DNA from 3 places in the Paenibacillus sp. J31P13 genome. Region 3 is predicted to be linked to each of the others. Evidence: riboswitches for the same ligand, from Rfam matches in the RefSeq annotation. Region 3 holds a riboswitch; each other region holds the start of a gene.
The links. A riboswitch is a leader RNA that binds a small molecule or an ion and turns the genes downstream of it on or off. The one in region 3 is predicted to bind cyclic di-GMP.
Positions count from the first base shown of each region.

Region 1: linked by a shared signal. The riboswitch ahead of AC0YOD_RS16620 (amidase) and the one ahead of AC0YOD_RS09355 (EAL domain-containing protein) in region 3 are both predicted to bind cyclic di-GMP.
Region 2: linked by a shared signal. The riboswitch ahead of AC0YOD_RS14545 (SpaA isopeptide-forming pilin-related protein) and the one ahead of AC0YOD_RS09355 (EAL domain-containing protein) in region 3 are both predicted to bind cyclic di-GMP.

Region 1 covers NZ_JBWDNR010000004.1:535,875-546,925, reverse strand. The annotation lists gene AC0YOD_RS16635 (hybrid sensor histidine kinase/response regulator) at 1-28, opposite strand, end outside; gene AC0YOD_RS16630 (RNA polymerase sigma factor) at 217-783, shown strand; gene AC0YOD_RS16625 (DUF4179 domain-containing protein) at 755-2,446, shown strand; cyclic di-GMP riboswitch class I at 2,562-2,645, shown strand; gene AC0YOD_RS16620 (amidase) at 2,785-3,684, shown strand; gene AC0YOD_RS16615 (family 2 glycosyl transferase) at 3,812-6,013, shown strand; gene AC0YOD_RS16610 (hypothetical protein) at 6,030-9,167, shown strand; gene AC0YOD_RS16605 (HEAT repeat domain-containing protein) at 9,164-10,213, shown strand; gene AC0YOD_RS16600 (glycosyltransferase family 2 protein) at 10,268-11,051, shown strand, end outside.
Region 2 covers NZ_JBWDNR010000004.1:45,854-56,904, forward strand. The annotation lists gene csrA (carbon storage regulator CsrA) at 71-307, opposite strand; gene fliW (flagellar assembly protein FliW) at 309-749, opposite strand; gene flgL (flagellar hook-associated protein FlgL) at 867-1,775, opposite strand; gene flgK (flagellar hook-associated protein FlgK) at 1,838-3,367, opposite strand; gene AC0YOD_RS14515 (flagellar protein FlgN) at 3,383-3,880, opposite strand; gene flgM (flagellar biosynthesis anti-sigma factor FlgM) at 3,906-4,175, opposite strand; gene AC0YOD_RS14525 (TIGR03826 family flagellar region protein) at 4,288-4,704, opposite strand; gene AC0YOD_RS14530 (ComF family protein) at 4,820-5,710, opposite strand; gene AC0YOD_RS14535 (ATP-dependent helicase ComFA) at 5,707-7,854, opposite strand; gene AC0YOD_RS14540 (hypothetical protein) at 7,975-8,436, opposite strand; cyclic di-GMP riboswitch class II at 8,702-8,785, shown strand; gene AC0YOD_RS14545 (SpaA isopeptide-forming pilin-related protein) at 8,817-10,418, shown strand; gene AC0YOD_RS14550 (response regulator) at 10,491-11,051, opposite strand, start outside.
Region 3 covers NZ_JBWDNR010000002.1:664,129-675,179, forward strand. The annotation lists gene AC0YOD_RS09335 (sugar ABC transporter ATP-binding protein) at 1-922, shown strand, start outside; gene AC0YOD_RS09340 (ABC transporter permease) at 948-1,943, shown strand; gene AC0YOD_RS09345 (substrate-binding domain-containing protein) at 2,007-3,032, shown strand; gene AC0YOD_RS09350 (GAF domain-containing protein) at 3,249-3,731, opposite strand; cyclic di-GMP riboswitch class I at 4,083-4,169, shown strand; gene AC0YOD_RS09355 (EAL domain-containing protein) at 4,277-6,502, shown strand; gene AC0YOD_RS09360 (P-loop NTPase family protein) at 6,614-7,468, opposite strand; gene AC0YOD_RS09365 (sodium-dependent transporter) at 8,045-9,406, shown strand; gene AC0YOD_RS09370 (methyl-accepting chemotaxis protein) at 9,626-10,546, shown strand; gene AC0YOD_RS09375 (hypothetical protein) at 10,676-11,051, opposite strand, start outside.

The DNA.
Region 1 (11,051 bases), on a different contig from region 3:
AGGTGAGTTTATTTTTTATTCGCGTCATCATACAAAGAAATTCGACATATTCAGTGTTTTTACCTTTATTTACTTGTTTTTCTCTATTCTTAAAAGGTAACGGGTAATGCACCAATTTTTTACCGCAAACCTCTAAAATGAAGTGAGAGAATATAAATGGTTGGGAGTCTTAGTAGTAACATTAACAAAAGTCAGACCGAAAGAGGAGGGGAAGAAGTGGAGCTGACAGACGATCATTCCATTATTGAAGCTGTACTGTGCGGCAATAAACAGGCGTATGCGGACATCGTTCGGCGCTATCAAAATAAGCTTTACGGTTTGTTCCGTAAGATGGGATCTTCTGAGGCTGATGCAGAAGATCTAACTCAGGAGACGCTGCTCAAAGCCTATCGTAAGCTGGCATCACATAATCCAGCACAGAGCTTTGCCGGATGGATATATACAATCGCCGTCAATTTGCAGAAGGACCGCGGACGACGAAAACTACTAGAGTCCCCAGCGCAGGAAGATAGGTATGAACGAGAGACTCCGGAATCGAAGCTTTTGCAAAAAGAGCTGCGCTCCGAGCTAGATCGATTGCTCGAGAGGCTGCCAGATCAATATCGACTGGTTCTAATTCTACGATATACGAATCAGCTCAACCATGAAGAGATCGCTGGGATTACCGGCATGTCGGTACGACAGGTCACCAATGCCATCCATCGTGCCAAAATCAGCCTGCGGAAAATCGTAGAGGTCAAGGAGGGACAACGTTATGACATTCTGGGATCGTACAAGAGCTAAAAAAGTCGAATTTATAGAAGGCCGCGACAGATTGATAAGGGAAGATAAAAAATGGGAAAATGTTCTCTTTGATGAAAGGCTTCAAAACGATTTTACAGAGAAAGTAATGCTGAAACTAGAGGGTATTGAGATTGAGCCAGCGGAAGGATTCGATGCCGCAGACCACGATGTATTGGGATCCCGTGAGAGTGGGCAAACAACAGGAAATGCGGTGCATGGTTTGACGGAATCGGAATCGGCAGGTTATTCGTATTGGACAAAAAGATGTAACATCGGCTCAGATGTATCATTCATCGCCGCCCAAGTGAAACGTCAACGTACCGCCAAGAGCTTACGAAGTCGCAAAGCTTGGAGCATTGCGGCTGCCGCCATCGTACTTACCGGGAGCATGCTCATGTATGCGCAACCGACTCTTGCCGAAATAGTGAGATCGCTGTTTGCTCAGAACAGCTATGTGGATAACGGAATGAAGCAAGCACAGGAAGCGGGACTGGTACAAATTTCGGGTGCCAGCGCTGTCGACCAAGGTTATACGTTAAAGGTTAATGAAGTCATTGCCGACTCAACCCGTCTCGTTATCGGGATCGATATTTTTGACACTAAGGGAAATGCTGTAATTGGAGAAATCCAATTCCCTGATGCTGATTTCACCATTATGGATATTCAAGGTGCTCACTTTGGAGATGTCTCCCATGCCGTAAGCACAGGCGGCAACCAGACTACGAGCAGGATCGAGTTCTCCTTTAATCGGCCGGTACTGACAGACAAGCTTCAGCTTACTGCACATATTAGCCAATTGATCCTTCATGTGGGCGAACAAGGACCTGACTTTTCAGTAAAAAGGATTAAGGGAGACTGGACACTGCGTTTCCAGGCCGATTTAGCCAAGGCCAAAGCCCAAACGCTGCTGACCCCCATTGACAAAACGTATGAGACACCGGGCGGCATACGTATTCATATGCTGGGGGCAACCCGTACCCCGAGCGGAGGATCGCTTGAGTTCACCACGGCTCTGACGAAAGAAGCGGGGGAGCGCGCGATAAATGGACAAAGCGGGTTCCATATAATCAAGTATCATCTGGAAGATGCGCAGGGTAAAATACTCACTGAAAGTCCTGAGTTAACGGAGATGGAATTTTCCAGCCGCAAGTCCGTATTGGACCGGTGGAGCGGACTGACGAACTGGTTCAATCCATTCGACAACTTTGCCTATGACAAACAGCAGATTCGGTTTGTACTGGACAGCTATGTCATTCGGGAGAAAAGTGAAGCTGAGATCGTGCTAGATCCTTCTAAAATTTCTGCTGAAAACCCTGTCAAACTGGAAGAATCGGGTGATGTGTTTCTAATCAAGGGAATAACAGTCGATCGAGGATTCGGATGGATTTCACTGGGTGACGTGCACAACGAATCGAGTGCGGGAGAAAGCTGGGTTGCAATGGATGAGAACGGCAAGGAATATTACATGTACCTCGCCCAAAAATCATCCAATGATAATACGAATCAGGAAGACGCGAGAAATGACCAGTTTATTATTGAGGGTATGAAAGAAATGCCGAAGCAATTGACGATTAAGCGTAACGCGGTCAATCGGGTGTATAAGGACGTGGACTGGTCATTTGTGATTCCGCAGACCGGAACGATTGGTGTTGTCGCGCAGTAAACTAGGATGTTTCTATAGCAGGGGAAATGATTTTACCATTCTGTTAATGGTTTGAGAAATCTTATTCGACATTTCACTCCATAACGATTAAGATGAAATCAATAATTAAATATCATCGCGATAATAGCAAACCTGCCGTAAGGCAGCGACGCAAAGCTATAGGGCCTAACGGTGAAATCCAAGGCAGCCAGTTACCGAACGAATATGGAGTATTAATAAAAGCTGCGACTTTTGTTTTTTCTGCATGATTTGAGCACAGTTCGGTGTGAAAACCGGACTGTGTTTTTTATTTCAACCCTAGTCCTATGACGATGAGATGAAGAAGGGTGAAGACAACTATGAAGAAACCAATCCAACTCATATGCCTTATTTCTCTATTACTCTTCAGCTTTCCAGGGTTGACGGTAGCAGCTGACTCGAAATACACCTTTCAGAATTCGACCAATATATCGACATGGTTATGGGATACTTCTAGAATTGTATCTGAATCCGACCTCATCATTCATAATTTAGTGAACCATAACGTTAAGGATTTATTTCTACAAATAGATACGACAATTGAGAAAAAGGTTTATCGGATGTTTATTAAGAATGCGACAGCCAGTGGGATTCGTGTTCATGCACTGGACGGTGCACCTGAATGGGTAGGCAATAATGGATCAAAGCTGCAGGCAAAGTTTTTGAATTGGTTGATGGACTATCAGAAAGCAGCGTTAACGAATGAACAATTTAAGGGAATACATGTAGATGTTGAACCTTACGAGCATGAACAGTATGAGGCTCAAAGTAAAAAATTGTTAGAGCGATATCAATTGATGATGATTACATTTAGAGACCAAGCTAATGGAATGAAACTAGAGCTTGGAATAGATATACCTTTTTGGTTTTACGGTGTTATGTACAACAATCAATATGGCAAGGGAAATATGGCAGAGTGGCTCTGTAAACATGTGGAGTATATGACCATTATGGCCTACAGGGATACAGGAGCTGGGACGGATGGAATTATCGGTATTTCTGCTAGGGAAATGAAATTATTTAAAGATTATCATGTAAAGGGCACGATAGCCGTAGAAACAGGAAGACTATCTGAAGAATATAAATTCGTAACCTTTTTTGAAGAATCTAAAGAGTATATGTATGAGCAGTTGGATCTTGTATATGAGCATTACAAAGATGATTCTGCATTTCATGGATTAGCTATACATTATTACGATAGTTGGATGGCTATGAAATAAGATAGCCTTAAAAACCTCCAGATTTTACGCTGGAGGTTTTTTGCATTTTTGATGTGTTTATGTAGCCAGTTATGTTGACATACATGTCAATATGCCTATATCATTGCACAGAGCGGAGGCTATAAAAATGACAAAAAAACTAAAAATTAGGTTTGGCCTTGTAGCATTATTTGTTTTAATGTGTATTGTATTAGCGATTTATTTGGTTTTTTCTTTGAAAAGTGAAAAAAATGACGAAAACACTCTTCCCAACGAGGAAAGCGGTGTTCGTTATATAAGTAAGACAGACCATGACTCTTTCTATGTTCACGAAGGTAATGATTGGAAGAAGAAGTTTATTAAGGGTGTTAATATCGGGGCAGGCAAGCCGGGTGCTTTTCCCGGAGAACTTGCGATTACGTATGATGAGTATTACCGATGGTTTACTTATATATCCGAAATGAATGCCAACACAATCCGTGTATACACGACGCTGCGTCCGCAATTTTATAATGCTTTATATGACTTTAATCAAGCAGCAGAAAAAGAAGGCAAGGATCCGATTTATGTCATTCATGGGGTTTGGGTTAATGAGAATGATATCGTGACGATTGAGGATGCTTTTGGCGATGACAGCAAAATTATGAATGATGTCATTAAGAGCGGTGAAGATATTGTTGATATCATACATGGCGATAAGTATCTGCCAGTTAGTAAAGGCCATGCAGACGGTACATATACAACAGATATATCACAATATGTGATCGGATGGATATTAGGAATAGAGTGGGAACCTTCATTCGTTATAGGAACAGACGAGAATAACAAGGATCGCTCAAGCTATGATGGAGAGTTTCTATACACAGTCGATGCTTCACCATTTGAGGCTTTCTTAGCTGAAGTCGGTGATAAAATCATTGATTATGAAATGACCAACTACAATATGCAAAGGCCGGTTGCGTTCTCCAACTGGGTAACGACCGACCCGCTCGAGCATCCTAATGAGCCGTATGTTAATGAAGACTCTGTTGAAGTGAATGTTGAGCATGTGAAATGGCATGACGAGTATAAGCCAGGGATGTTTGTGTCGTATCACGTCTATCCTTATTATCCAGATACATTTAGTTTTCAAGCCGACTATATCAATTTCAAGGGCCCGGATGGAAAACCAGATCCTTATTTAGCTTATTTAGAAGACATAAAGAAAGTACATTCTATGCCCATTGTCATATCAGAGTTTGGTATACCTGCTTCAAGAGGGAAAGCGCATGAGAATAGAGTAACAGGATTTAACCAAGGTTTTATCGATGAAAAGACGCAGGGCGAGATGTTGGTGCACATGATGAACGACATGCACATTGCTAATCTTGCCGGTGGTATTGCCTTTTCATGGCAGGATGAATGGTTCAAGAGAACGTGGAATAACAATGATCTTGATATGGTAGATTCCAGACCCTATTGGTCAAACACACAGACGAACGAGCAACACTTTGGGTTACTAGCCTTCGACCCTGGTACTCCTGATAATATCATTTATACAGATGGTCAGGTTGATGACTGGGCGGATATTTCACCTTTCTATGAGGATGATGATAAAAGGCTGTATGTAAAGAGTGATGAGGCATACGTCTATTTCAGAGTGGACTCTGAAAGTTTTGATTTTAATAAGGACACGTTATTAATACCAATTAATTCCATAGGTGAGCAAGGAAATCAAAAATATCCGGAATATAATACAACGTTTAGCGAGGATGCAGATTTCGTACTGAAAATCCACGGGAAAGATGATTCCCGCCTGCTTGTTGATGCTTATTACGATAATTATTATTTCCGCTATGGGGTTCTCACCGATCTTATAGAGAAGAATAATGCCTTTCATTCGAAAAACTCAGGCATATTCAACCCCATTCGTCTGGCACTGAATAAGAGACTAGTACTTCCACAAGATAAAACGGTTATCCCGTTCACAGGCTATGAGACAGGCCAGCTTCTATATGGAATATCTAATCCTGAGCATGCGGAGTACAATTCGCTAAGTGATTTTTATTACGAGGATGGGCATTTAGAGATTAGAATTCCGTGGCAGTTGTTGAATGTAATGGATCCTTCTAAAAAAATGGTCATTGATGATATGAACGCTCGCGGTAAAATATCACCGCTAAAAGTGAAGGGATTTGGTATTGGAATCGATGTAATTAAGGACGGCTCCGTCAAGGGTACTCAGAACCTAGCAATGAAGGAATTCAAATGGGATGAATGGGATCAACCAACATTCCATGAGAGATTGAAGAAATCTTACTATATTGTAAAACAAGGGTTCAAAGAGCTATCGGCAGAAAATAAGGAATGAACAGAGGATAAGTTTAATGGCTAAAAAGAAAATTAAGATTCGTTATTTTGTTTTGTTATTTTTATTCATTGTTCTAGTAGCACCCTTTGTTTTGTGGTTCAGTATACCAAGCAAGGATTTGAATATCGTTGTGCTTAATAAAACATTTCCCGTTGAGACGAATGCCTCTGGGGAAGTGGAGAAGCTGGATTACAGCAAACAGCGCGGCTTATACTGGCTTATTAATTACCATGGGATCAAAAATCCGGTAACGAAGAAATCATATAAAGAGAATAGAGATTATTATGGCAACTTTCTTGATGGGGGGAAGCTTGTTAACAAGCCATTCCAAAAGTTGACCGACGTGCCGGATATTATTTTTCTATCAGATATGTATGGGACAGGTAAATCGAAAATTAATGGTGAGGAAGCCAATGGCATTTCCGGTATGACGAAAGAGGAAGTCAGCCTTGTTTCAACCTATTATGCCAAAGGGACGACTGTCGTCGGTGAATATAATATTGCATCCGATCCCACAAATGCTAGTGTGTCAAAGGAATTAGAAGAAATTTTCGGAGTGAATTTTACAGGGGTAGCAGGAAAGTTCTTCTCTGATTTGTCTTCAAATGAAGATGTGCCTAATTGGATTCGAGATATCTACGAGCATCAGTACGGGAAGAAGTGGGACGTTACAGGCGGCGGAATTGTAATTGCCGGCAATAATAGAATTGTTGTCTTGCAACGTGATATTGGCTTTACAGGGAATTCGATTCAAATAGCGATGTCCGAAGAGAATGACAAAAATTTCGGCACAGAAACAACCGATTATTACAATTGGTTTGAAATTGTAGAGCCGTCCCAGGACGCATCGGTCATTGCATGGTACAGCCTGAACCTTACAGATGAGGGGAAAAGTCAGTTAGAACCATTTGGTCTTAGTGATCAATTTCCTGCGATTATTATGAATCAATCAAACCATCAAAAATCTTACTACTTAGCAGGGGATTTCACGGATTATAGGGGCCCTGATAAGATTAATCAGTTTATGGGAGCGGCAACGTTATATCGTTATTTTAGCGTGAATAGCGAGGGTGATTTATCTTATTTTTATTGGCATTTCTATGCGCCGTTCATATCTAAGATTCTAAAGGACACGGAACCTTTAGACCAAGAGGCTTTCAAGGCTGTGACTGAGGTAGCCAATGACGGCTCTCAGCTTGTGTCTAAGGTTGATAATAAACGGTTTGAAGTGTACCAAAATGGCACTTGGAATCCCATGTATATAAATGGCGTCGATATAGGTTCAACAGTACCGGGCACTTCAGATGGCACTTTACCTAATGATCCAGCTCTATATACCAATTGGTTTGAACAGATTGGCAACATGAATGCTAATACGATCAGAGTCTATACACTTATGCCAGCTGTTTTCTATCGAGCACTTGATAATTACAATTACAATCATCCCGATAAGGTGCTGTATTTATTACAGAATATATCCGTAGATCAAGAACCCGCATCGGGGAATTATCTGGATGCCGCGTATCATTCAGCCTTCGAACGAGCGGTAGAGAATACGATTAATGCCATTCATGGCAACGCAAATATAAAGAAGTCAGATGAAGGTGATTCTGACCTTTACGTTAACGACGTATCGAGTTATTTACTCGGCTATTTGGTTGATCCTGAACTGAGCATGGATAATGTAACGGCAACGGATAAGCGTAATTCAACTTATCACTTCGAGGGTGAATATGTATCTACGGAGGTCAGCGCAACACCAACGGAAGCATGGCTGGCTTCGATTAGCAATAAAGCTTATCAATATGAACAAACAAATTACAGCATGCAGCATCCAGCAGCGATTGTCAGCAATCCCGAGCTTGATGCCGTATATCAAGACATGTACAATCCTGCTGGACAAGTGGACAACATATCGGTTGATATTAACCAGATGATAACCTCCGACAAGGTTACGAGCGGGTTCTTCGGAGCATTCAGTATTTTTCCCGATCAGTCAGGTTTAATGAATGTTGGATCGAATGGAGCGCAGCCGAGTTTCTCAGAGTATGAGGAATACGTGAATCAATTAATCAAATCTCAGAGCAAATATCCGGTTCTAATAAGCGAGTTTGGTCTTCCGACAAGTGGGAAAACCACAGAAGATCAACAGGCTGAAGGAATGGTGTCTTTAATAAAGATCATTAAAGATAGCGGAGCGATGGGAGGGCTTGTATATGAATGGGCCGATCAATGGGGACAAAGCAATGCGCTGACATCTGCAATGATGATTCCCTATCAGCGTGGTGTTTTATGGCATAATACCGTCGATCCAGCGCAGAATTATGGCATCATGTCTCTGGAGTCCCGAATCCCTACTGAGTATGCGATGAATCTTCGAGGTTCGGGTCCGCTAACTATGTTATCGCTCACTGCGGATGAATCTTACTTCTATATTAAGGCTGAAATGAATGCCCTGCCGGACTTCAATAAGCAAAAAATGATGATCTATCTGGATACAATAGACAGAAAAAATGGGGAATATATGTTAGCCCCAGATGTGAATGAAAACTGGTCTGGTGTGGAGTTCAATATTAATATTGATAACCAAGACAAGGCAGATTTATTGACCATACCTAACTATAATGCAAGCCGAGGGTCTTATTATACGTCCGTTTCCAGTAATGGGATCTTCGAGAGAATGGTGAGGCTGTTATCACCTGAATATATTACGAAGTCAGGCATAAAGGTTCCTGCGATATATGAGGATGAATCGACATTAATTCCAGGTAAATTTGAGAATAGCAACAGCCATTTTAATTTCGAGGGTAACACACTACATGTAAGAATTCCTTGGGCAAGATTAAACTTTACTGATCCATCAAGCTTGCTTGTAGTGAATGACGAGAAGAGCAAAGGTTTGCTGCAAAATGCGAAAGATGCTCTTTCTGTGAGAATGACCGATGGCATCGTTACCTCCTTGGTCATTATGAATAAAGATACGAATCAGGTTGATTACCATTTCCCTGAGAACGTAACTTCATCAGGTTACAGAACATTCACATGGAATACCTGGGATGTTCCCCAAGTCGTATCCCGCAACAAAGCAAGCTATGAGAAAATTAAGGAAATTTTTGCAAATAACATTATAGGTACTGATGAGGGAGTACAATGACCAATCAAGCGTTTATTTTACTTTGGATTTCGGGCGGTCTCATTTTTAGTTTTTTTATAGCCATTGTAGGTACGTGGTTATACGGTCATATCAGCATGTTAATTTTCCAAAAAATGAATAAAACGCTGGAAGAGCTGCTCTCTTCTTATTTTCGCGCAAGCGAAGGAGAGGGCAAACCGTTCATTCATAAGCTAAATCAATACACAAAACACAGTAATGTAAAGAAGGAACAGATGATTAATCACATCATTCAGTATGGTGAAGCATTCATTGATAATCATCACAAACAGTTATTGATTTTATGCGAAGAGACGGGAATTAAGGCGTTTTTGATTAAGCGACTATTGTCAAAGCGAGATTACATCAAAGCTTTAGCTTGTCGGCAGTTGGGGGATCTAAGGTTACATTCTACTGAGCCCCACATTTGTAATTTGATCAATAGCAAAAATAATAATGTTATTTATAATGTTTTACTTGCGCTAGCTAAATTGGGCGATTTGAATAACTTAGCTCATATTCTGACTTCTAACTCCAGAAATATTACGATTTCTTTTAGAGCGGTTATTGAAGTTGTAGAGGAGTTTAAGGGGTCGAAGGAAGATTTATTTAAAGCAACCATTGATTCTAGTGATGATTATTTAAGAGGCATATTAATTAAAGCTGCGGCTGATGGTCAATATGAAGGCTTGAGTAGTTACTATGTAAAATATTTAAGCAGTGATAATATGAACTTGAAAATCGCGTGTGTTCGAGCGCTAAGCGGACTTGAAAATCCCGCCTATGAACAACATATGATCGATATGCTCGAAGCGGAAGAGTGGGAAGTCAGAGCAGCCGCTGCAAAAGGCCTTGAGAAAATTGGAACGAGCCATAGCTTTGAACCCCTATTAAAGATCGCAAGTGACAAGGAATGGTGGGTAAGACATAATGCTGCCAGCACACTTGTCTCCATTCCAGGGGGCAAGGAATATGCGCAGCAAATTATGAATGGCGGGGATCAATATGCTCGTGATGCTATTGCTGCTGCGATGGAAGTAACCGTTTAAGCTCAAATAGAATAGGAACCTCTAAGAAAGTTGGTAAGTACGATGTATTACTTTATGAACTTCATATTGTATTTTAGTGAGTTTTGCATGTTTTATACCATTGCGGTCAATCTCTTCTACAATGGTCAGATGCTGATCTCTGTGGTTGATCTGTTCGGTTACTTTAGGAAGATGAAGTCATCGGATTACAGAAGATATGTAGACTCTAAAAATATGATTCCGATTTCTATTATTGTTCCTGCCTACAACGAAGAGAAGACAATCGTGGACAATATTAAGTCTTTGCTTGCGTTAAACTATTATGAATATGAAATTATTGTTGTGAATGATGGTTCTAGAGATTCTACGATAGATAAGATTATTGAAGAATTTGAATTAGTAAAAGTGAACCAGCCTATCAAGGTTAGTATACAGACCAAAGAGGTTGTAGGTATTTATCGGAATCCTAAATATGAACGCTTAATAGTGGTCGATAAATTAAATGGAGGCAAAGCTGACGCGCTTAATGCCGGTATTAATTTATCTACCTATCCTCTATTTGCGAGTATAGATGCAGACTCTGTATTAGAGAATGATGCGCTGATTAAATTGACGATGATGTTTGTTGAACATCCTGAAACCATTGCAGTCGGTGGTATTGTAAGGGTATCGAATGGCTCAGTTATTAAGGATGGGAAACTAATAGAGATGAATATTCCGAAAAGCAAAGTTGCTCGCTTTCAAATTGTGGAATATTTACGGGCGTTTTTAACTGGACGTACGAGTTTAAGTAAACTGAACTCCATTCTTATTATATCAGGGGCTTTCGGAGCCTTTAATAAAAGTGTGGTTATTGAGT
Region 2 (11,051 bases), on a different contig from region 3:
GCATATTGAGACCATCCTCACAAGCTCTAATTATATTATCGGAATTTTCATCTAATTGTTTATAGTTAATCTAACTATTATTAATCTTTTTAAATTGATTTTTTAATTCGTTAGCAGTTATGCTGGAGCTTCCTGCATATAAATTCATATTTTCAACTGAAACATAAAGCTCTTTGCGTAATATCCCAACGTCCCCAGGAGCCTTAATGCCTATTTTAATACTGTCCCCCATTACTTCCAAAATGCTAATTTCAATGTTGTCTCCTATGAGCAAAGACTCACCCTTTTTTCTTGTTAAAACTAGCATTTCATTCTCCCCCTGACGATAAATTCTTAGCAAACAACCGTTGATGAATGGAATACGTGCTATTAGGCAATATGTGCTGTATGCCTGTCTTATCTATTTTATTAATAATAATTGGAGCCGCAAGGTTCATCGTAGCTGCAGACAGTTCTCCCTGTACATTGACTATATTATAAACTTGAATATTTTCACTACTATTTATGTTCATTTCGTCCATCAATTCTCCAGACAGTTCAAATTCATACTCCGGGAAAAAATCAAAAGGGGAAGCAATAATAAACGCCAAAGAAGGCTCATCCAAAGATTGCAGATATTGAAACGGGCTATCTTCAATTTCTACGATTATATATTTTTTATACTCTATAAATCCAGGTATTCCACTAGAAAATATCACTATTTGTTCTTTATTACATTCTAATTCTCCAAATCGGGTTGTTTGAATCAATATGTTCACGCTCCAATGAGTTAATTAATAAAAGAAGCTATAGCATCGTTACCGATCCCATAGCCTCGTTTTTACACCTTACTATTATATCAATTATATAAATAACTATATGTTGTTTTAGCGTAAGAAATCAACCAATGATCTGCTAATTACCTTTGCTCCTACTGATAGTGAAGCCTCATAAATAGCTTGACTAGTTGTCGAATTAATAAGAACTTGCTCCAAATCAGCATCTTCTACCTTCGACTGCATATCTGTCAGGCTGAGTTTAAAGTCTGCTAGTCTGGCTTGCATCAACTCTACTCGATTAGTCTTTGCACCAATTTGGGCACGAGCATTAAGCATCTTATCATAGCTGTTTTCAACATTTGAGATTTCAGAAGATATACCGCCATAGTTTCCATTCGTCAATGCAGTCGTAATACGATCAAGAACAGCAAATACATTATCAGGTGAATTCGCGTCTCCGAATACTTGATTACCAGTTAGACTGATACCTACAGTTACATTCGTACCAAGCGCATATGCGACTTGACCAGTATCCGTTGAAACGGTTTTAGCGTCAAAGAGAGGATCGGTTGTATCATATGGCATTTTATCAAACGTTTCTCCATTAAAAATATATTTACCATTCATTTTACTATTGGCAATATCGACAAGTTGATTTTTAAGCTCTGCTAATTCACTTTTAATTGCGTCGAGTGCTTCTTGTGGATTCGTACCGTTTCCAGCCTTTGTAGCTAGTTCTTTCACACGCTGCATAACGTCGCCAGCTTGACTAATTACAGAATCTGTAAAATCTAGCCATGAGAGTGCTTGATCGGTATTTTTCTCGTATTGCTCGTTTTCTGCTAATTCCGAGCGATAACGAAGGGAGTACGTAATACCAACCGGGTTATCTGATGCTTTATTTAATTTCAGCCCTGATGATGCTTGTTGCTGAATCTCTGCCATTCTATTTAAGTTGTTGTTTATATTCCGAGTAAGCTGAGAATGCATCATACCTTGCGTAATTCTAAGCGCCATAACAGATCCTCCTTTAAGTTCTAGTACTTATATTCGAAAAAAACTATATGAATTCAACTTACTTAACGACCTACTGTTCCTGTGCCATTAATCAGTTTATCAAGCATTTCGTCAAAAGTAGTCATAAAGCGAGCGGAAGCTGTATAAGCATATTGGTATTTAATCATATCTGACATTTCCTCATCCAAAGATACACCGCTGATGGACATTCTGCTGCTGTTCACTTGAGCCAGTTGTGCTTCGGCATTAGCATTTTCACGCGTAGCAGACTGACTTTTAACACCTAATGCTCCAACGACTGCGCTATAGAAATCACCTACAGTAGCACTCTTTACAGTACCTCCAGAAGCTGTATCATCAAAGGTAAACTTCTTATCTGATAACTGTGACATTAGCAAGGCTAAATCATTATTCCCTCTTATTACAGAAGTTACACCGTTACTTGTCGTTGTACGCATAGATGAAGCAATATTATTTGAATCATTGGAAATCTTCTGATTCAATTGAATACTAGCAGCTGTAATACTAGTTCCGCCGTTCTTTATGGTAAAAATATCTTCGCCTACAGAAGCAGGGTCTGACAAGGTATACCCCAGCTTATGAAGGCCATTTATCCCTTTTACCATCATTTTCTGATCAGCCGTTATTGGCGCAGTCGTACCTGGAAGAATGGTTCCAGCAGGAATAGTAACTTCAAACTCACCGTTAGCAATAGTATTGGCTAGTGTATCTAGTTGTTTAACAAAATCTGAAACATCTTCTAAAGACACAAACATACCGTGTATTTCTCCGCCGGTCAGCGTTCCTGAGGCATATGCAGTTCGCAAAGTGTTGGCGTTAAAAGGTGTTGATAGCCCACCTTCTACCAAAGGCGCTCCGCCCATCGTGATGGAGTATCCATCATTCGTTTCTGTCACTTTTATATTGACTATCTTTGATAACTTATCAGTAAGAAGATCTCGCTGATCACGCAAATCATTCGCATTATCACCAAGCATTTCAATGTTTTTTATTTGATCATTAAGAGAAGCAATTGAACTCATCATCGTATTCGCTGATTCTGCTGTTGTTTCAATGGTCGTATTTAAATCGGCATCCAAGTCCGATAATTGCCCACTTAAAGAGTTAAACGTATCGGTCAGCGCTTGCGTGCGCTCGACTAGAATTTCACGAGCCGTAACATTTTCTGGATCCTTGCTTAAATCTGACCAGGCGCTCCAAAAGTTTGATAAAACTGTACGAATACTCGTATCTGACGGTTCATTAACAAATGATTCTAGCTTACTAAGCGTATCTGTCTGAATAGAAGTGCTTCCTGCGATATCCGATTGTCCGCGGTATTGTGCATCCAAGAAAGCATCTCTTATACGTGTAATGGAAGTATACTCTACACCCGTTCCTATTTGACCAGGCGCTGTTGATTTGGACATGCCGTAAGCTTCAATAGGTCTTGTCGCAACCATTGTAACCTTTTGCCTTGTATAGCCTTCTGTATTTGCATTCGCAATGTTATGGCCCAAAGTGCTCAGTGCAACTTGCTGCGTAATTATGCTTCGCTTTGATGTTTCTAATGAATGAAAAGTTGAACGCATTGTTTCATCTCCTTATCATGCTCTTGAATCATACATCATCTTGCGTTTATTACCAGACATTTGATTCATAGGATGCTGATAAGTAACATCTTCATTAGGATCGTCCATCATTAAATCGATCGAAAAATTAATGAACTCTAACGACTGCTGAATTAATTGCTGGTTCAAGCCATTGACTTGCTTAAGCTCTAACAACACGCCTGTTAATGTATCATGCATGTCCATTAGCATCTGCTTTTCTTCTGAGTTGCTAACTGACTTAATAAGATCAGACAACAGCCCGCTGCGGTAACGAAAGCCGATATCTATAAAATATCGTGCGGTCATCAGCATTCTGTTTTGCTCTAAAAGTTCAGCTTGTCCCGTTAGTATTTTTTCCTTCTGAGTAACTACATTAAGCTGAACGACATCATTTACTAAAATCAGCGGCTTCTTGCTCACTTCCAATTCAAGAAGCTGCTGATAAAGCTTATGCTGCTGTTGAAGCGTATCTATAATCTTCGCGATAGACATGCTGCGTCACCTATCCTTACTTCTATTAATTATCTTTCAGGTATGGCAACAGCTTCTCTGCAATCTTGCCCGCTTCCACATGGTAAGTACCCGATGCAACTGAATGCTTCAACTGCTCGATTTGTTGCATTCTCTCCGCACTGCTCGCTTTACTAGTAGATAGCATTTCTTTGGCTGCGTCTGAAATTTGGACCTCGTCCTTTTTCCGTGTCTTGTTCGTTTCACTCAAGCGAGACTCATTTTGTTTATGATAGGAATTCAGTCCGCCTATACGATTCGTTTCATTTATTTTCAATTTATCCACCTCATTATTTACGGATAATAAAAAAAGCCGATTACCTTTACAAGTATTATCGGCTTCGCTTATGTGAAATTTTATAGTCAAGTAAATATTAGCATGATTTCATTTATTTGTTTTTATATTGATCTAACCCTTTATAGACGCCAGATTGAGTTTGCGAACTCTTTTCTCCCTGTTTCCTCGACAAATCATCCAGCATTTGACTCCTGTCTTTATCGAATCGTTTACGACAGCTGTCACAGATATGGTTCTCACGAATTAGGGTGCCGCAAGATTCACAAGGATAGGACATATTTGGCGCATTTACCATAGAAATACGACCTTCACGAATAAATTTTGTGATTTGTTTGATTGAAACACCGGTTTGATCGGAAAGCTCCGTAATAATGGCACCTTTGAATTCACGTAAATAGTCCGCGCAAAGCTGATACTCTTTATCAATATCCCTCATGCACACCGGACACACATCTCTAAAGTTTTTAGCAAAAAGCTTTCCGCAACGAGGACAATTATCTAAATTCATCACTCTGCGCCCCCTTTTATTATGAAATCAAATCCAGCTATTAGTCCCATTCTAATCGAAAACGACAAATTTATCACTAGTAATCTATGAATTAGGACTTTTGCTCGATTAGTTCTCAGGAGCGAGCCCATGTTAACAGGCATATTTGCAGCTCCTTCCCTGCCAGCTGGCAGAGTGCCTGTGAACAGGCTTCCCCTGTACTTCCTGTTGTATAAATATCATCAATTAGCAGCACTCTTAGCACACTATCATTTCGTTTTGTTTTCTGAGATTGTTGCTGAACCATTTCCTGAAGCTTGCCAATTTCTAAGAGATTCACCTTAAAAAGCTGCTGTGTATCCCGCATTCGCTGGGATCGCGTTTTAAAGCTTTGCTTCTCCGTATGACGATCTCTGACAAGTAGATTCATGATCGGAATACGATAGTGCTGAGCCACATGGCCTGCAAGCTGCTCCGCCTGATTAAAACCGCGATCAAGTGCTCGTTCTGGGCTAATGGGAACGAATGTAATCGCATCCCAATACGAAGAGATATTTCTGCTCGTATATTTACGAGCGGAAGAAGGTGCATAACGAGTAGAAACCTCAGCAGTCATTCGCTCAAAAGCTGGCAGCAGCATATCACCGAGCAGCGGAGCAAGCTGCTCATTGCCTCGGTATTTGTACTGCGCAAGCAACTCGCGCATGGCTGGATTATAATGAACCGCGCTACGGTTCATTATAAATGAGCGCTGCGGAACGCGTCTGCAGTCATCGCAGCGGATGCCTCGCCCGCATCTGGGACAGATGATGCGGGTAAGCCATGGTATAGCGGAGAGGCAGCCTCCGCAAAGGGATTGTCGAAGCTGGGCTGTCAGCTTCGATTGGTTTGAGGCTGTTGCGCTGCTAGCTTGGATTTGCGATTTGCCGCATAAGAGACATAGGGCAGAGTGTGGGGCGAGCAGCTGCACAGAGCTGGTGAAGGCGGATTGCAACCGCTGAAGCCAGTTGGCGAGTGAGGGACTCATCGAGCTCGTCCTCCTTTATTTGAAGGCAATAAATAGCCATGCTTGCGAGCCATTCGATTCATGGTTTGGATATGGTGCACCGCTGCTACCTGTGATTGATTGCGCTCCTTGCTGCAAAAATACACATTGCCAAATGGATCATCTGCGGAGCGTCCTGCTCTTCCTGCCATTTGAACCAAGGAAGCTTCATCAAATAATCGTCCATCTGCATCCAATATATATACGTCACTTTTGGGGATGGTAACGCCTCTCTCTAATATGGTCGTCGTAACAAGCACCCGTATCTCTCTAGCTCGAAACTGTTGTACCTTCTCTGAGCGTCCAGCATCCTGTGATGAGGTAGCGGCTATGTAAGGATGTCTAAGCACTGCTTGAAGCAATGCAGCCATCGGTTCTGTCTGGACGATTTTTTGAACGAACACAAAAAGCTGAGCGTCCCGCTCCAAGGATTTCTTTAATGCACTCAGCAGAACTGGTGATACCCTTTTCTGCTGGAGCATCTGCTGCACGGTTAATGTTTGCAGCAATCGCGGAACAGGAAGTGGATGCCGATGATAACGTACAGGAACTCTCGCATGAGACAGCTTTCCCTTCCTCGCTGCACGCTGCAGCTCACTTGGAGGAGTCGCTGAGAGAAGTAATCGTGCTGACCCCGGAGCACAGCTTTTATCTGCCGCATAGTGGAGAATTGGATCTCCATGGTAGGGAAAAGCATCAATTTCATCGACTATCACAAGATCAAAGCCTTGATAAAATCGAAGCAGTTGATGGGTCGTGGACAGTGTAATATCCCCGCTCTCCCAGCGCTGCTGGCTTCCGCCGTATAGCGTTACCACTGAAGCCTCGGGAAAAGCCTTCCGAATACGAGGATCCAGCTCAATGACGACATCACGGCGCGGTGTTGCGATTAAAGCTTTGCCTCCTCTTAGCAGTACAGATTCCACAAGCGGAAAAATCATTTCCGTCTTGCCAGCTCCAGTTACCGCCCAAAGTAGAAAATTGCAAATCGATTCCTCCTTCGATTGGTCTGCTTTCAAAACCGGCTTCGCCTTCCCCTCCGCGATCCCCCGCTCCACGAAAACAAGCGCCTTCGCCGCCGCAGCAGCCTGCGCCGGGCTCAGCTTCCACTTCACAAGACGCTGCTCTACCGTCAGCGTCTTCCCAGCCCTACCCGAGCTGCTCCGAACCGTCGCAGCTCCCAAAGCCAAACCCATTCGCTGCCCTCTAACCAGCAGCTCACATTCCCGGCTTCGCCCCATCCCAATGCACGCCGTACAATAGGCGCATTCACGACCGCACGCCGCACAGCTCGTGCGTTGCAGCAACGCCTCCCCGCTCCCGCAGCGCAAACAGCTGCGCTCGCGCCTGCTGCGCCCCAAAACGTTCATCCCCCCGCCATTACCGGCGACGACCGATCCGCTCAGGCGCACACGCCCGAGCAACGAAGCAAGCTGGAGCGCTCCGCTCCAGCCAGCCTCGGCACCGGGCTCCGTCACGCCCTCCAACAGGGCGTGCACTTCGCTCCGCAATAGCGCACGTCCCTGCAGCAGTTCCGCTGCAAGCTTCGCCCCAGCCGCAATCTCCCCCAGCTCCGCATCGCTAAACGTATCATTCAGTCTTCCATGCTTCTCAGTCGCTTGCGCCCTACCTCCAGACTCACCTTTTGAATATTCCATTCCATACATTTCGCCGAACTGTTCATCATCTCTCACCTCCTTTTTCAGATAACCTCCCCTCTGATCCCATCGTTCCACCTTCTCAAGCAAACCGCTCTCCTCGAACCTCCAATCATATTTACTTTCCTTTCGCCACCGCAGCCACCAACGGTTAGTATCCTTCCCAATACCCTCTTGTCCCTCTTTCAAAGCCTTTTCCACACATGCAAACAACTGTGCGAGTTCCTTATACTGTTCTCCTGTTCTGCTAAAGCTAGAACCTTTATTCCACAACTCCACCACTCGACACGCATCACCTAACGGCAAAGCCTCCCTCCACAGCCAGCCTGAAGAAGCTAACCCATTATTCAAATACCCTTCCGAGCCAAAATAACCGCTGAGCCAAAACACCTTATCTACGGCTGGCTCAATGGTCATTTTTGCAATCCAGCACCCCTCATACTGCACAATATAAACATATGCCTTCATTCCCTAACACCCCTTCCCTCAGCATGTATCCCAAATTAGACAAAAAAAAGCACACCAACAACGCTTTATGCGTCATTAAGTGTGCTTCACTTCATGAGTTCTATTGCTGCAGATTATATACTAAAAAGGCATTTTCGACAAATCTTCCGGGTTTTGCAAATCAATCAATACGGCATGGTCGCCATGCGACACAATCCCCTTTGACTGCAGCAGCCACAGCAGCCCTGTTGCATCGTTCGGCATAAATTGAGAACGTTTACTATCTGAATTGTCCGTTTCGGGCTCATCCTTGCTCGGATGTACCTCCAGCGTATCCGCATCTCGAGCCAGCCGCTCAACGATAGCGAGCGTTTCCTCCGATGCTCCGCGGTCAATAATCGTCAAACGAACATCCCTGCCCATCTTACGAGAAAAAGAAAACAGGGAACGCATATACCATTCCATATTTTTTTGACCAACATCAGCGACTAGCACATAGTGTTTACTTTCTTGCAGACGTTTTCTTCTAATACGATATGCCAAATGCACAGACAAAGCTGCCAAAACATAGCAACCGATGACCAAAAGCAGAAGCTCAAACATGGCGACCACCTCCTCTTTGCAACAATATATGCCGCGAAGAGCCCACTGGTTCCGACATTCGTGGACAAGATGACAAATTGTACACAAGCAAAGAATGATCAATTTCCACTCAATAAAACTAGTCAAATTGTGACAAAGAAACACCCTTGAGCATTTTACAGTATATGTTATTATTTTACTACACCATGGCTTCACTTCATTATAGCGTGTCTATTTTCCCTATATACAAGCTCGAGGAATCAGAAAGGGTGGGAATCATTCGATCAATGTTTAGGGAAGCGATGAAGTTTGATCTGTATATGGACACTTGGATCATACGGAGCTAGTAGTGTAACCGGCCCTCTTGGACTTCAATACCTATTCTAAGAGGAGAGTGAGAAATGAGGTTTTTCAAGAAACAAATTTATTTCAGCTTAGCTATGGTATTGCTTCTTTCTTTATCACTGGGATCATTAACTTTTGCTCAAAGCCAAGTGAATGACAACGCCGTGCAAAGTTCATTGCAGAACGTCAATGATAACAGTTGTTCGCAATATTCTTCAGACCCTCAATTTATTACTGCCGGTCATTCTAACATTGTGGACAATGGAAACGGCACCGCTACTGCTACCTTTAGTACAACTAAAGATTGCGTACGAGTCAGCTTTTCTTCCTACGGCTTTCCTAGTGATTGGATACCAACGAGTGGCGGTCAGCCCTATGAGGTTCAAATATACAAGGATGGCGAATCCAACATATACAGTAAATTGGGAACCTACTCCATAACAATCGACATTCCAACTTGTGCACCCTATCAGCTTGATATTTATGCCGGGGATGAACAAAAAAAACTTGGAGTGGGCGGTCATGCCGGTTTCATTAAAGCTTATAAAGTAAAATCGGTTAATGTCTGCAATGGAAAAATCATTATAAATAAAGTACTCAATATTGGTGATAATCAGCCTCATACAGGCATTACTTTTGAGCTTTGGCAAAATAATGTACTCTTCAAAACCGGCGTAACCAATTCGCAAGGCGTTCTTGAATTTCTAGATTTGCCAATCGGAACTTATGTGCTGAAAGAGGTTACGAAGTCAGGCTTTACCACAGATCTGACTGATAACACTGAAATCAATGTTACCAACAATTCAACTCAACTTAAAGTTGTCACGAACTCACCGAAGCTCACTTTACTATCTGCTTGCCTAGAAAGTCCAACCGCGTCTAAAAAGTGGACCATTAAAAACGAGAGCGACGTTGATGTGCCTTACTCTTGGAAGGTTCCAAATACAGTATCAACCGGTAACGGAACTATTTTAGCCGGCTCTACCACTGCACTAACAACGAGTACTGAAGATGCATTGGAAGTTCATTGGGGATCTAACAAGGAAATTACAGCCGTCCATAATGGAGACATCTGTATAGTACCAACACCGACGCCGATTTCTACTCCATCGCCTACTCCGGATACTACACCGACGCCGATTTCTACTCCATCGCCTACTCCGGATACTACACCGACGCCGATTTCTACTCCATCGCCTACTCCGGATATTACACCGACGCCGATTTCTACTCCATCGCCTACTCCGGATACTACACCGACGCCGATTTCTACTCCATCGCCTACTCCGGACACTACACCGACGCCGATTTCTACTCCATCGCCTACTCCGGATACTACACCGACGCCGATTTCTACTCCAAATTCGACACCAACGCCATCAACTTCACCATCTGCTACACCAGTTACTACACCGACGCCGACCAGTTCTTCAACACCGATCCTAACTCCTGAACCTACCCCAGAAGCAACCATTTCCGTTGAAGTTGATGATGAGGACGTACCGATAGGCGGAGTTGTATCTGGAGAGGAAGAAACCGTTCCTTTAGACAAATTGCCTAAGACCGGTGAGACCAGCGCTGTTCCTTACTATCTCCTCGGAACGTTTGCAATTACAACGGGCTTCATCGCTCTTCGCAGACAGAGGCTAAAAAAATAATTTTCGTGTAGCAGCGTCAAGCATACACAAAAGGCCCGTATCCTAGGATACGGGCCTTTGTGATATGTAATGTTACAGTGTAACCCAACCAAACTTTATGGAATGAATAACAGCTTGTGTACGATCATCAACTTCCATCTTCTGAAGGATGCTGCTAACATGGTTTTTAACCGTCTTTTCACTAATAAACAAAAACTCTCCGATTAGCTTGTTGCTTTTTCCTTCAGCCATAAGCCGCAAAACTTCAGCTTCGCGTCGCGTTAATGGGCTTTCATCACCTGCTACAAACTTAACACCCGGTTCTTGAGCCGCCGCGGCACCTGACACAATCCCCATCTCATCCAGGTAAGTCATACGACGAAGCTGATTAATCAGCTTGCCAGTTACTTTGGGATGAATATAGGCATGTCCCTGAACAACAGAGCGTATTGCATTTATAAGCGATTCTGCCTCCATGTCCTTCAGCAAGTAGCCTGTAGCACCTTTGCGAAGTGTTTCAAACACGTAGCTTTCATCATCATGAATGGAAAGAATAATAACTTTTACGTCTGGAAACATATCCTTTAATCTTTCGGTTGTTACTACACCATTCTCGATTGGCATATTAATGTCCATCAGAACAATTTCAGGAAT
Region 3 (11,051 bases):
TGTGTACATCTCACACCGTATGGCGGAGTTAAAACGGATAACCGACCGTATCACGGTCATGCGCGACGGCAGTTATATTGATACAGTTGCGACAGCCGAAACAACCATTGATAAAATTATTTCGATGATGGTGGGCCGAGAGCTTTATCAGTCGGATAAGACGAATCGGATTAAGGACGAAACGAGCGAGATGATGCTTGAGGTGCGTAATTTGAACCGCAGGAATGTTCTTCACAATGTGAGCTTCTCACTTCGAAAGGGAGAAATACTTGGAGTGGCTGGACTAGTCGGTGCAGGAAGAACAGAAGTCGCTCGGGCAATCTTCGGCGCTGATCCCATTGAGTCCGGTGAGATCTACGTCCATGGCCGCAAGGCGCGGATAAATGGCCCCCATCAGGCCGTAAAGCATGGCATTGGATATTTGAGTGAGGATAGAAAGCACTTCGGCTGCCTGCTTGAAATGGATGTTTCAACGAACGCTACACTGGCAACTGCAGGCCGTTTCGCGAGTGCGGGATTTTGGATGAATGAAAAACGCATGAATGACGTTTCGACTCGAATCGTTGAGGAGCTTAAGGTGAAAACACCCGGTATCAAGCAGAAGATGAAATTTCTCTCTGGGGGGAACCAACAGAAGGTGATTATCGGTAAGTGGTTAACGCGGGATTGCGACATCCTGATATTCGATGAGCCGACTCGAGGAATTGATATCGGAGCCAAAAGCGAAATTTACAAGCTTCTTGAGAACTTGGCTGCCTCAGGCAAATCTATCATAATGATCAGTTCTGAATTGCCGGAAATTTTAAGGCTCAGTCATCGCATTATTGTCATGTGCGAAGGACGAATCACGGGGGAGCTTATGAATGATCATCATGCGACCCAAGAGCAGATCATGACCTATGCGACAGATCGGATCGGGTAAGGTCGACAGAGAAAGGAAGAGAAGAATGAATAAAGCAACGGTGGTTGAGCGTAAATCGCATTTTGCGATCAAGTCTGGTCTGCAGCAGCTATTAGTTTTTGGTAGTTTGATTTTATTGGTTATCTTTTTTTCAATCGCATCGGATAATTTCTTTCACTTTTCCAATATCATTGGAATTTTGCTCTCGACCGCGGTTATTGGCGTACTTGCGTTAGGATCGACTTTCGTCATTATAACGGGCGGCATCGATCTTTCAGTTGGTACCGTTATGACGTTGTCCGCGGTCATGACCGGCATGTTTATTACGATATGGGGCTTGCCAATTCCGATCGGCATTGTTGGTGGTTTGCTGACTGGGGCGTTATGTGGATTCTTATCTGGGTTTACGATTGCTAGATTAGGAATTCCGCCGTTTATCGCAACGCTCGCGATGATGATGATCGCTAAAGGGTTAGCACTAGTCATTTCGGGAGCAAAGCCGATCTATTTCACAGATAATGAAGCTTTTATGGAAATCTCATTAGGATCGGTGCTCGGTGATCTTATTCCAGGCTTTGATATTCCGAACGCTGTCCTTATTTTTTTCATCGTAGCCATTCTAGGGAGCATCTTATTATCCCGAACGATCGTAGGCCGTTACAACTTCGCGATTGGAAGTAATGAGGAGGCAACGCGTCTTTCAGGTATTAACGTACGTAATTGGAAAATCGTTATTTACACGATTACCGGCGTGTTTACCGGAATTGCCGGTATTCTAATGGCTTCTCGGTTGAACACAGCACACCCTTCCCTCGGTGCGGGATATGAACTGGAAGCCATTGCGGCGGTAATCATCGGCGGCACATCGCTAAGCGGCGGCAAGGGAACGATCTTGGGTACGGTGATTGGGGCTCTGATTATGAGCGTATTGACGAACGGATTACGCATCATGTCGGTCCCACAGGAATGGCAGACAGTCGTTGTCGGTTTTGTTATATTACTGGCGGTATATGCCGATATCCTGCGCCGACGCAAGGCTTAACAACGGTATAGTCTCCTAAGGAGAGTATATATAAAAGCAAATATCATTCATTAAGAAGGGGATATGAACATGAGAAAAGTATGGATAATTGCCGCTTTGGTACTCGTATTTGTCGTTAGCGCTTGCAGCTCGAACAATTCTAAAGGAGGCAGTAATTCTCCATCCACCGCATCGCCAGCAGCTGAAAGCTCAAGCCCTGAGGCAACTGTGACAACGGAAAAAATGTACATTCCGGTTATCTCCAAGGGATTCCAACATCAATTCTGGCAAGCGGTTAAGATCGGCGCAGAGAAGGCTGCAGCCGAATTGAACGTGGATATTACTTTCGAAGGCCCAGAGTCAGAATCCCAAGTCGATAAACAACTTGAAATGCTGCAAGTCGCATTGGATAAAAAACCTAGCGCTATTGGTTTTGCCGCACTCGACAGCCAAGCGTCGATTCCGCTGCTTAAGAAAGCTAAGGATGCGGGTATCCCTGTTATTGCTTTCGACTCCGGCGTGGACAGCGATATTCCACTCAGTACAGTTGCAACGGATAACGCAGTTGCCGCTGGAGTAGCAGCGGATAAAATGGCCGAACTGATCGGTGGCGAAGGCGAGATCGCGATCATTGCCCATGACCAAACTAGCCGTACAGGTATCGATCGACGCGATGGTTTCAAAAAACGTATTGAGGAAAAATATCCGAATATTAAAATCGTCGATATTCAATATGGTGGAGGAGACCACCTGAAATCGACTGATGCAGCTAAAGCGATCATGCAAGCGTATCCAAAATTAAAAGGCTTCTTCGGTACGAATGAAGGCTCGGCGATCGGTGTTATCAATGCCGTAATGGAAGCCAAGGCAGTAGGAAAAGTTACGGTTATTGGGTACGATTCCGGTAAAGCACAGATCGATGCGATCAAGAATGGTACGATGGCTGGCGCCATTTCCCAAAATCCGGTCGGAATCGGCTATGAAACGGTTAAAGCAGCAGTAGCGGCAGCTAAGGGCGAAACGGTTCAACCAGCTATCGACAGCGGATTCGTATGGTACGACAAATCAAACATAGACAATGAAGATGTTAAAGCTGTTCTTTACGAATAATCCTATAAATAATAATACGAATTTTCTAAACGCCATATTGCGATAAGGGATCTCCTCCTTTAAACGACGTATGGAACTTAAGCAGCCGTTCCCTAAATGGGACGGCTGTTTTAACTTGGATTTCAGCAGGTTTATCCATATAAATGTAGAAGCTATTAAAATGAACAGCTTTATTAAAAAAAAGAGCCTCAAAAAAAGAGACTCTGATAACTTAATTCATTTTAAGTGCGTAATCAATTGATTGACGAACTTCTCCAAGTAATGCTGATCAACCTCGTCGAATCGATTAAGCACAGGACTATCAATATCGAGAACCCCGTATAACTCGCCATTTAGAATGATTGGAATGACGATTTCCGATTGTGATGCGGAGTCGCATGCGATATGTCCAGGGAATTCATGGACATTTTCAACTCTGATCGTTGATCTTAAGCTTGCAGCTTTTCCGCATACGCCTCGGTGCAAAGGAATGCGAACGCAAGCCGGTAAACCTTGAAACGGTCCTAGAACAAGTTCTTCATTCTTATATAAGTAAAAACCAACCCAGTTGATATGATCTAAAAATTGATTGAGAAATGCTGATGCATTGGACAGGTTAGCAATCACATCAGTTTCACCTTCCAGCAATGCTTGAAGCTGACGAAGCGCTAACTCATAATTTTGATCCTGTGTACCTTTGTATTGTTCTGGATGAAACATAATTCGTCTCCTTTATTGTCACTGATAGGCTATCTGAAACGCTTTGTTGATTATCATATTTTATCATAATCAAAGTAAATGAAGGAAGGTCACTTGAAATGGAAAGTAACGAATCCATAAAGAAACGGTTGTTTGAACTGGAAAACAATATTAACTACATACAAAATATTCAATTATTTAAAAATGCAACATACATTACGTAGTTCAATATGGAAATTAAGCAACGAAGGTTGGAAATGTTTTTTCATCAAGGAACACCTATACAATCGGAATAGTAATATTTTAATTTTTGATATTGATTTAATAGGTAATAATGCCTAAGATAATAGGTACAACATAATTGTTTCTTCTTATTGATAAAGGCAAACCCATCAAAAGATGGGGACGCAAAGCTATAGGGACTAAAGGATATCCATTCCATGTCAGCCAGCTACCGATATACCACTTCTATTTCTTGTTGACCAAAAAAAGTGGCTTACTCGGTTTTAATCGAGTAAGCCACTTTTTGTTTTTTAAATGTAATAAAGGTTAGTAGAAGCTTGAAAATGTGGTTATCAATACAAAAAAATATACAGGATGATGAGGCACATATGAGTTTATTTAAAAGAAATTCATCGATAAAAGATTCTGTAGATAGTAGAAATAATGTATTCTACCTACCGCCAAGCGAATCTATTCTCGATAATATAACCAACGGTTTTTTTATTATTGACCGTAATTGGTGTATTAGTTATATAAATAAGCCAATGGAACATTTTGTTGGAAAAAACCGTGAAGAACTTATGGGATATAATATTTGGGATGTACTCCCAGAAGCAATTGGCACATCATTCTACCATTTCTACCATAAGGCTATTAAAGAACAAGTCCCCATTACATTTGAAGATTACTATGAACCAACTAAAGAATGGCTAGAGGTTAGAGTTATTCCTTCAAACGGGGGGTTAATTGGATATGCATTCAATATTACAGAGCGTAAAAATCATGAACAAATTATAGAACGTATGGCTTATCATGATTATTTAACAGATCTTCCTAATCGTAGGTTTTTTGAAAAGGAGTTAGAACAATTTTTAGAGCAATCCAATAAAAATCAACACTCATTTGCGCTTCTATATATAGATTTGGATAGATTTAAAACGATTAACGATACACTTGGGCATGGTTTGGGAGATCAATTTATCAAAGAATTTTCAGTTAGATTAGTTCGCATTATAGGTGATAAAGGATTTGTTGCCCGTCTAGGAGGCGATGAATTTGCGATAATATTGAACAAGCAATTCGATAACAAAGAAGCCGTAGAAAAGATAGCTACTAGTATCATTAAAAATATTGAGGAGAGACCTTTTCGTATAGATGATTATGAAAATTATATTACAACTAGTTTAGGAATTAGTTTTTACCCTCATCATGCACAAGATGCTCAAACTTTAGTGAAAAATGCAGATATAGCCCTTTATCGTTCAAAAGAAAAGGGCAGAAACAAATATACATTTTATAATCCAGTAATGGAAATTGACTGTTTTAAAAGGTTCTCACTTGAAAAAGAACTTCGTGCAGCAATAGAAAATAATAAGCTGGAATTACATTATCAACCGCGAGTGAATGCGAAAACGGGAGAAATTGTGAGTGCAGAAGCACTTGTCCGTTGGAACCATCCAGAATGGGGAATGTTATCACCTGCTGAATTTATCCCTATAGCAGAAGATACTGGTCTGATACGCCCTCTGACCCAATGGGTTGGAAGAACCGTATGTAAACAAATTAACTCATGGCAAGTTGAAGGAATCCCGTTTGTACCTATTTCTATAAACGTTTCTGCTGATCAGTTTTTATCAAAAAACTTTATCCCGTATATACAACAGTTATTAAAGGAAACACGGGTAGAAGGAAGCTGGCTAGAAATTGAAATCATTGAAACATCCATTTTAGATAATCAAAAATTGGTTGAATCCATAATTACAAAGTTAAAGACACTCGGTATTAAAGTATCATTAGATGATTTTGGAACTGGATATTCTTCTCTTGCTTATTTAACGCAATTCAATGTTGATGTATTAAAAATTGATAAGTATTTCATTCACAACGTCACCACTAATCATTCAAATGCTACAGTCGTAAAATCAATCATCCATTTGGCCCATGGTTTAGGTTTGAAAGTAGTTGCTGAGGGCGTTGAAACGAAGGAACAACTTATTTTTATAAAACAACAAGAATGCGATGAAATACAAGGTTACATTTTTAGTAAACCAGTTCCTGCTGCAGAGTTTAATAAGCTATTAGCTAATAAGATATTGATACCCTCTGGAACCAATCAACAAATCCCATTTGTAAATAGGCGAAAGTATTTTCGTGTCCATCTTACTTTCCCATTAAGTTCACAAATGACGATTATTAAAATCAAAGACAAAGATTTAGATTTAGGTAAGACGGAAGTGTTAATTGAAGATATTGGGGCGGGTGGACTTCGTTTTTTATCGCATTTAATTTTAGCGGTGAATGAAGACATTATATTGGAATTTGAGACGGAGATTTTAGCTGAAATCATTAATGTAATTGGTAATGTTGTTTGGAAAGAAGAAATAGAGAATAACATATACCGATATGGTTTAGAATTTACTATCCATGATCAAGAGCGGGATCATTTAGTTCAATTATTGAACCGCTTAACGTTACAAATGAAAACAAGTCCACATGTTCCAGAGTGTAGATTAGTGAAGATGGATAAGTATAGTTACATAAAAACGATTGTTTCTCAAGGGACTTATTAAAGGGGAAAGATGACAGCTATTTATAGAGGATTTGCAGCACGTAGATTAAAAACAATAAGGAGCAGGTAACGCGGTAAAATGCTCCTTATTGTTTGAACGTAAAGTGTATCGTTAGTTTGTTGAGCTAAAATATTCTGATAAAATCTCTACTAGAGCTTGCTTATAATCGTTTAAATTATACAAAGAGTTATCCACTTTTTTCTTGGCTATTGTTACGCTGTTAAAAATTTCATTTTCCAGTTCCTGTCTTGCTTTAAGAACCTGCAGAGTTCCTTCTAACCCTTTGTAACTCTGCTTTTTTCCATACCCTTGATTTGTATAATAGTCAATAAATCCTTCTGACCATTCTTGCGGTCTTTCCTTTACAGCTTTTCTGAAAGAATGATCAAGATCGTTCTGTTCTACGTAAATCAATAACGGATTTAGTCGCTCCACAATTGTTGCCAGTTCTGTAACATAACGTATAACGTCATCATTCTTTGCACCATATTTAATCATCCCGATTGTTACTGGGTTTTGGATGAAACAACAATCAAAAACAAAGGTGTCTGTTCCATTCCAAACACTCTCCGTAAACTTCTTCCATCTTTCTGTTATCAGTTTCCTGTTTTGATCTAGTGACAATTCATAAATATCATGTTTGACAACTGCTTGCAGCAATTCATCTGGAAAACTTGCCCCGTATTCATTTTTTATTTTCCGATATTCTAAGAAGTAATTGTTACCTTGTTTAATCATATAATTACTCAAGAAATCTTTAAATTTTTCATGGGTACTCATTAGTTCATTAAATTCATTTTTCTTAAAAAAGGCGACTCCATCATAATCAGCAGGATGTTCTAGCGTTCCTTCTAAAAACAGTTGAGATTTAATATGCATATCCGTAAGAATTTCATGAACGAGTTGAGCAGTTGTCGTTTTCCCGAATCCTGGTAATCCTTCAATCAAAACTAACCTCGGTCTCATAATAAAATTCCTCCATTCGCTATTGGGAGGATATGCAGGTAAGAATCAATAGAGATGCGGTTTCCCAATGAAAAAAGCGAATACCATTAGGTATCCGCAGTAGGGATCTATGATCTACCTTTCCCTGCATACCCTGTAAGATTAAAGAAAAGCATGCCTAATAAAATAGTGTAATCACTATTACAGGCATCTTTTCGAATTGTTAATCTTTACAGAGTAATCCACATGATAAGGTTTATGCTCCTTTGATTGCATCTCTAATAGTTAGAATAACATCAGGCATAGATAAATACAATCCGGGATTAAATTCTCAATAAAGGGTTGACCTTTAGTTGTTACCATACTATAATTCCGTTTATTATTATTAATATCGAATGAGCGACGAAAAGCACATTATTTAGCCGATCTCCCAGTTATTAAAAAATTAATGGTTGGTGTAAAAATAAGTTTTTTTTCCAATTAGGGTGGTACCGCATAATAAGCAACGTCCCTATCGTTAATGATAGAGATGTTGCTTTTTTTGTCTTTTACATTGTTGCGTTGAGGACATATTAAAATTAGATTGGATTGATTAGCGTGCAAGCATCAGAGCAGTGGTCATCAAAGATTGGTTTTATTTTATCAGCAGCAGGATCAGCTATTGGAGTAGGCGCAATATGGAAGCTTCCTTATGTTACGGGTATAAGTGGAGGAGGCGCATTCTTTCTTCTTTTTATCTTATTTACTTTGTTTATGGGTTTTCCATTGTTATTAGCAGAGTTTGTTATTGGCAGAAGCACACAAAAGGAAGCCATTAGTGCTTATCGCAGTTTAGCGCCTAATAGTAACTGGCATTGGATTGGAAAGCTAGGGGTATTTACTTGCTTTCTTTTACTGTCTTTTTATAGTGTAATTGGCGGTTGGATCGTTATATATTTTGTTAAAGGTTTGTTTGGCGGGATAATTAGTGAGGGAGCAGACTACGGAACCGTCTTTAACGTGACGATTGGAAATCCTACACTGGTTATTGCAGCTCAATTTGTGTTTTTGGCTGTTACTGTCTTAGTAGTAGCAAAAGGGATTCAAAATGGAATTGAAAAAGTGAGTAAAATTTTGATGCCCGCTTTATTTATACTATTTATTGTTCTAATCATTCGCTCACTCACACTCGATAACGCAATGGAAGGTGTAAAATTCTTTTTAGCACCTGATTTCTCAAATATTACATCGCAAAGTATTCTGTTTGCAATGGGCCAAGCTTTCTTCTCCTTAAGTGTTGGAGTATCTGTAATGGTAACGTATAGTTCTTATCTCTCGAAAAAAGAAAGCTTAATTCAACCGGCAATTTCAATTGTTACAATGAATGTTTTGATTGCTTTATTAGCAGGATTAGCTATTTTCCCAGCTGTATTTTCACTTGGTTTAGAACCATCTGAAGGACCTGGCTTATTGTTTGTTGTATTGCCTGCTGTTTTTGATCAAATCATGTTTGGAGAAGTTTTCTTTTTAGGATTTTTATCATTGTTTTTGTTTGCTACATTAACTTCAGCCTTTTCAATGTTAGAAATAATTGTAGCATCTGTTGTGAAAGGGAAAGAGGAGAAGAGAACAAAATACGCATATATTATTGGCATTCTAATCTTTGTAGTAGGCGTTCCCTCTGCATTGTCTTATAGCGTTCTATCTGATTTCATCATTTTCACGAAAAATTTATTTGATTCAGCCGATTATTTAGTTAGTAATATTTTAATGCCGCTTGGAGTGTTTTTGATCTCAATTTTCGTTCCGCTAAAAATTAAGAAAAGCACTTTGCGAGAGGAATTGTTGCAGCATTCTCGGTTCGGGTCTACTGCATTTCAAATCTGGTTTTTTATAATGAGATTTATTATTCCTTTAGCGATTATCATCGTTTTTCTTGATGTAACTGGCATACTTGATAAAATTGTTTCTATTTTTTAGTTTGAATTTAATCACTTTTTTTGTGCTAATAAACCCCACTGGATAAGCAAATCCAATGGGGTTTATTTTATGAAATGTATGTTTAATATTATTTTTTTTGAAAATATAGTTGACAGTAAAGATATTTCTTCATTTCATATATTTTTTCTTGTATAATTTGCAAGAGTCTATTTTCAATGTGGTTAATTTTTCAAGTAATTAGAGGAGGTGCATCGGTAGATGGAGAAACAGGGAATCTATGAAAGTACACAGGTGTTAGAAGGAAAAGCAGTTTTGGCGGCATTAGAGCAATCTCTAGCTATGATAGAGTTTAATTCGCAGGGAGATGTACTTTGGGCTAATGAACATTTTGCTCGGGCAATGGGTTACCAGGTCTCCGAACTACTCGGCATGCACCATCGTCAATTTTGTACTGCGGATTTTGCTACAAGCTCAGGCTATGTGAAGCTTTGGGATAACTTGAGAAATGGTCTGAAATTTCAAGAGAAGATTGTTCGCGTAGCGAAGGACGGAAGAATACTTTGTTTTGAAGCTACATACATGCCAGTTAGTAATGATGATGGACAGATTGTAGGTGTCCTGAAAGTAGCAACAGACATAACGACAAGAGAAACGGCTGCCATTAAACTAACAAGTGAATTACAACAAATGGCTGAAAATTTACACCAACGTACGGAAGATGGAATAAGTCGTACTCAGCAAGTGGCTAAAGCAATAGAGCATGTATTGAGTGAAAATGACAGCAACTTAAGATTGCTTCATGACTTAGAGCAACAGACCAGTGCTATTCATGATGTTGTACAAACGATTCGGGGTTTTGCTTCGCAAACCAAACTTCTAGCATTAAACGCAGCGATAGAGGCAGCACATGCAGGGGAGCATGGTCGCGGCTTTAACATTGTAGCGACTGAAGTACGCAAGCTGGCTAATCAAGTTGAGGAGGCTACAAACGAGATACGAGCTACTGTTGAGGGAATATCTAAACAGGTCGACAAGGTTAGTGCGGGTACCAAAAGTTCACAGAAGACAATCGACAATAGTCAGCATCTTATACAGCAAGCCGTTGATGAATTCGTAGGAATCGGCGATTCTGCGGGTAAGCTCGATACGCAAGTTAAGATATTAAGTCAATTGATTTAAAATAAATGAAGTGAAAAAAGGTGACCAATGTGATCACCTTTTTTATATTTGAAACTTGGCTCATTCAATAAAAAACCTGTGGAATTTCGCTTTGTAACTCATTTTTTAAGGTTGATGATGTATCAGGTTTTATCCTTCATCTCCAATATATATTTCGAATGTTTTAAGAATATCGAATGCTAGGTTAATGTCTTCACCATTGGCGATTGTGATTATTGTTTCAAACTCAATTCTTTTATCGTCTCGGATATGAATTTGCTTCGTTACAATAGCATTATTTCCATCAATAGTTGTATTTTGATAAGTGGTGAACCCTGTCTTTCCTGTATTTACTTTCTCATAATCAGTAAGATCAGGTGGGAGATCTTCGAAATAGAAACCTCCTGCCGCGTTTATCGATGAACCATTTCCGTCACTAATCGTTATACCATCGCCATTTGTCGGTTCTTCGCCTTTTGTCCAGTCTTTTGGATAGCCTATAAGGAATCCAAATCTTTGATTTTTA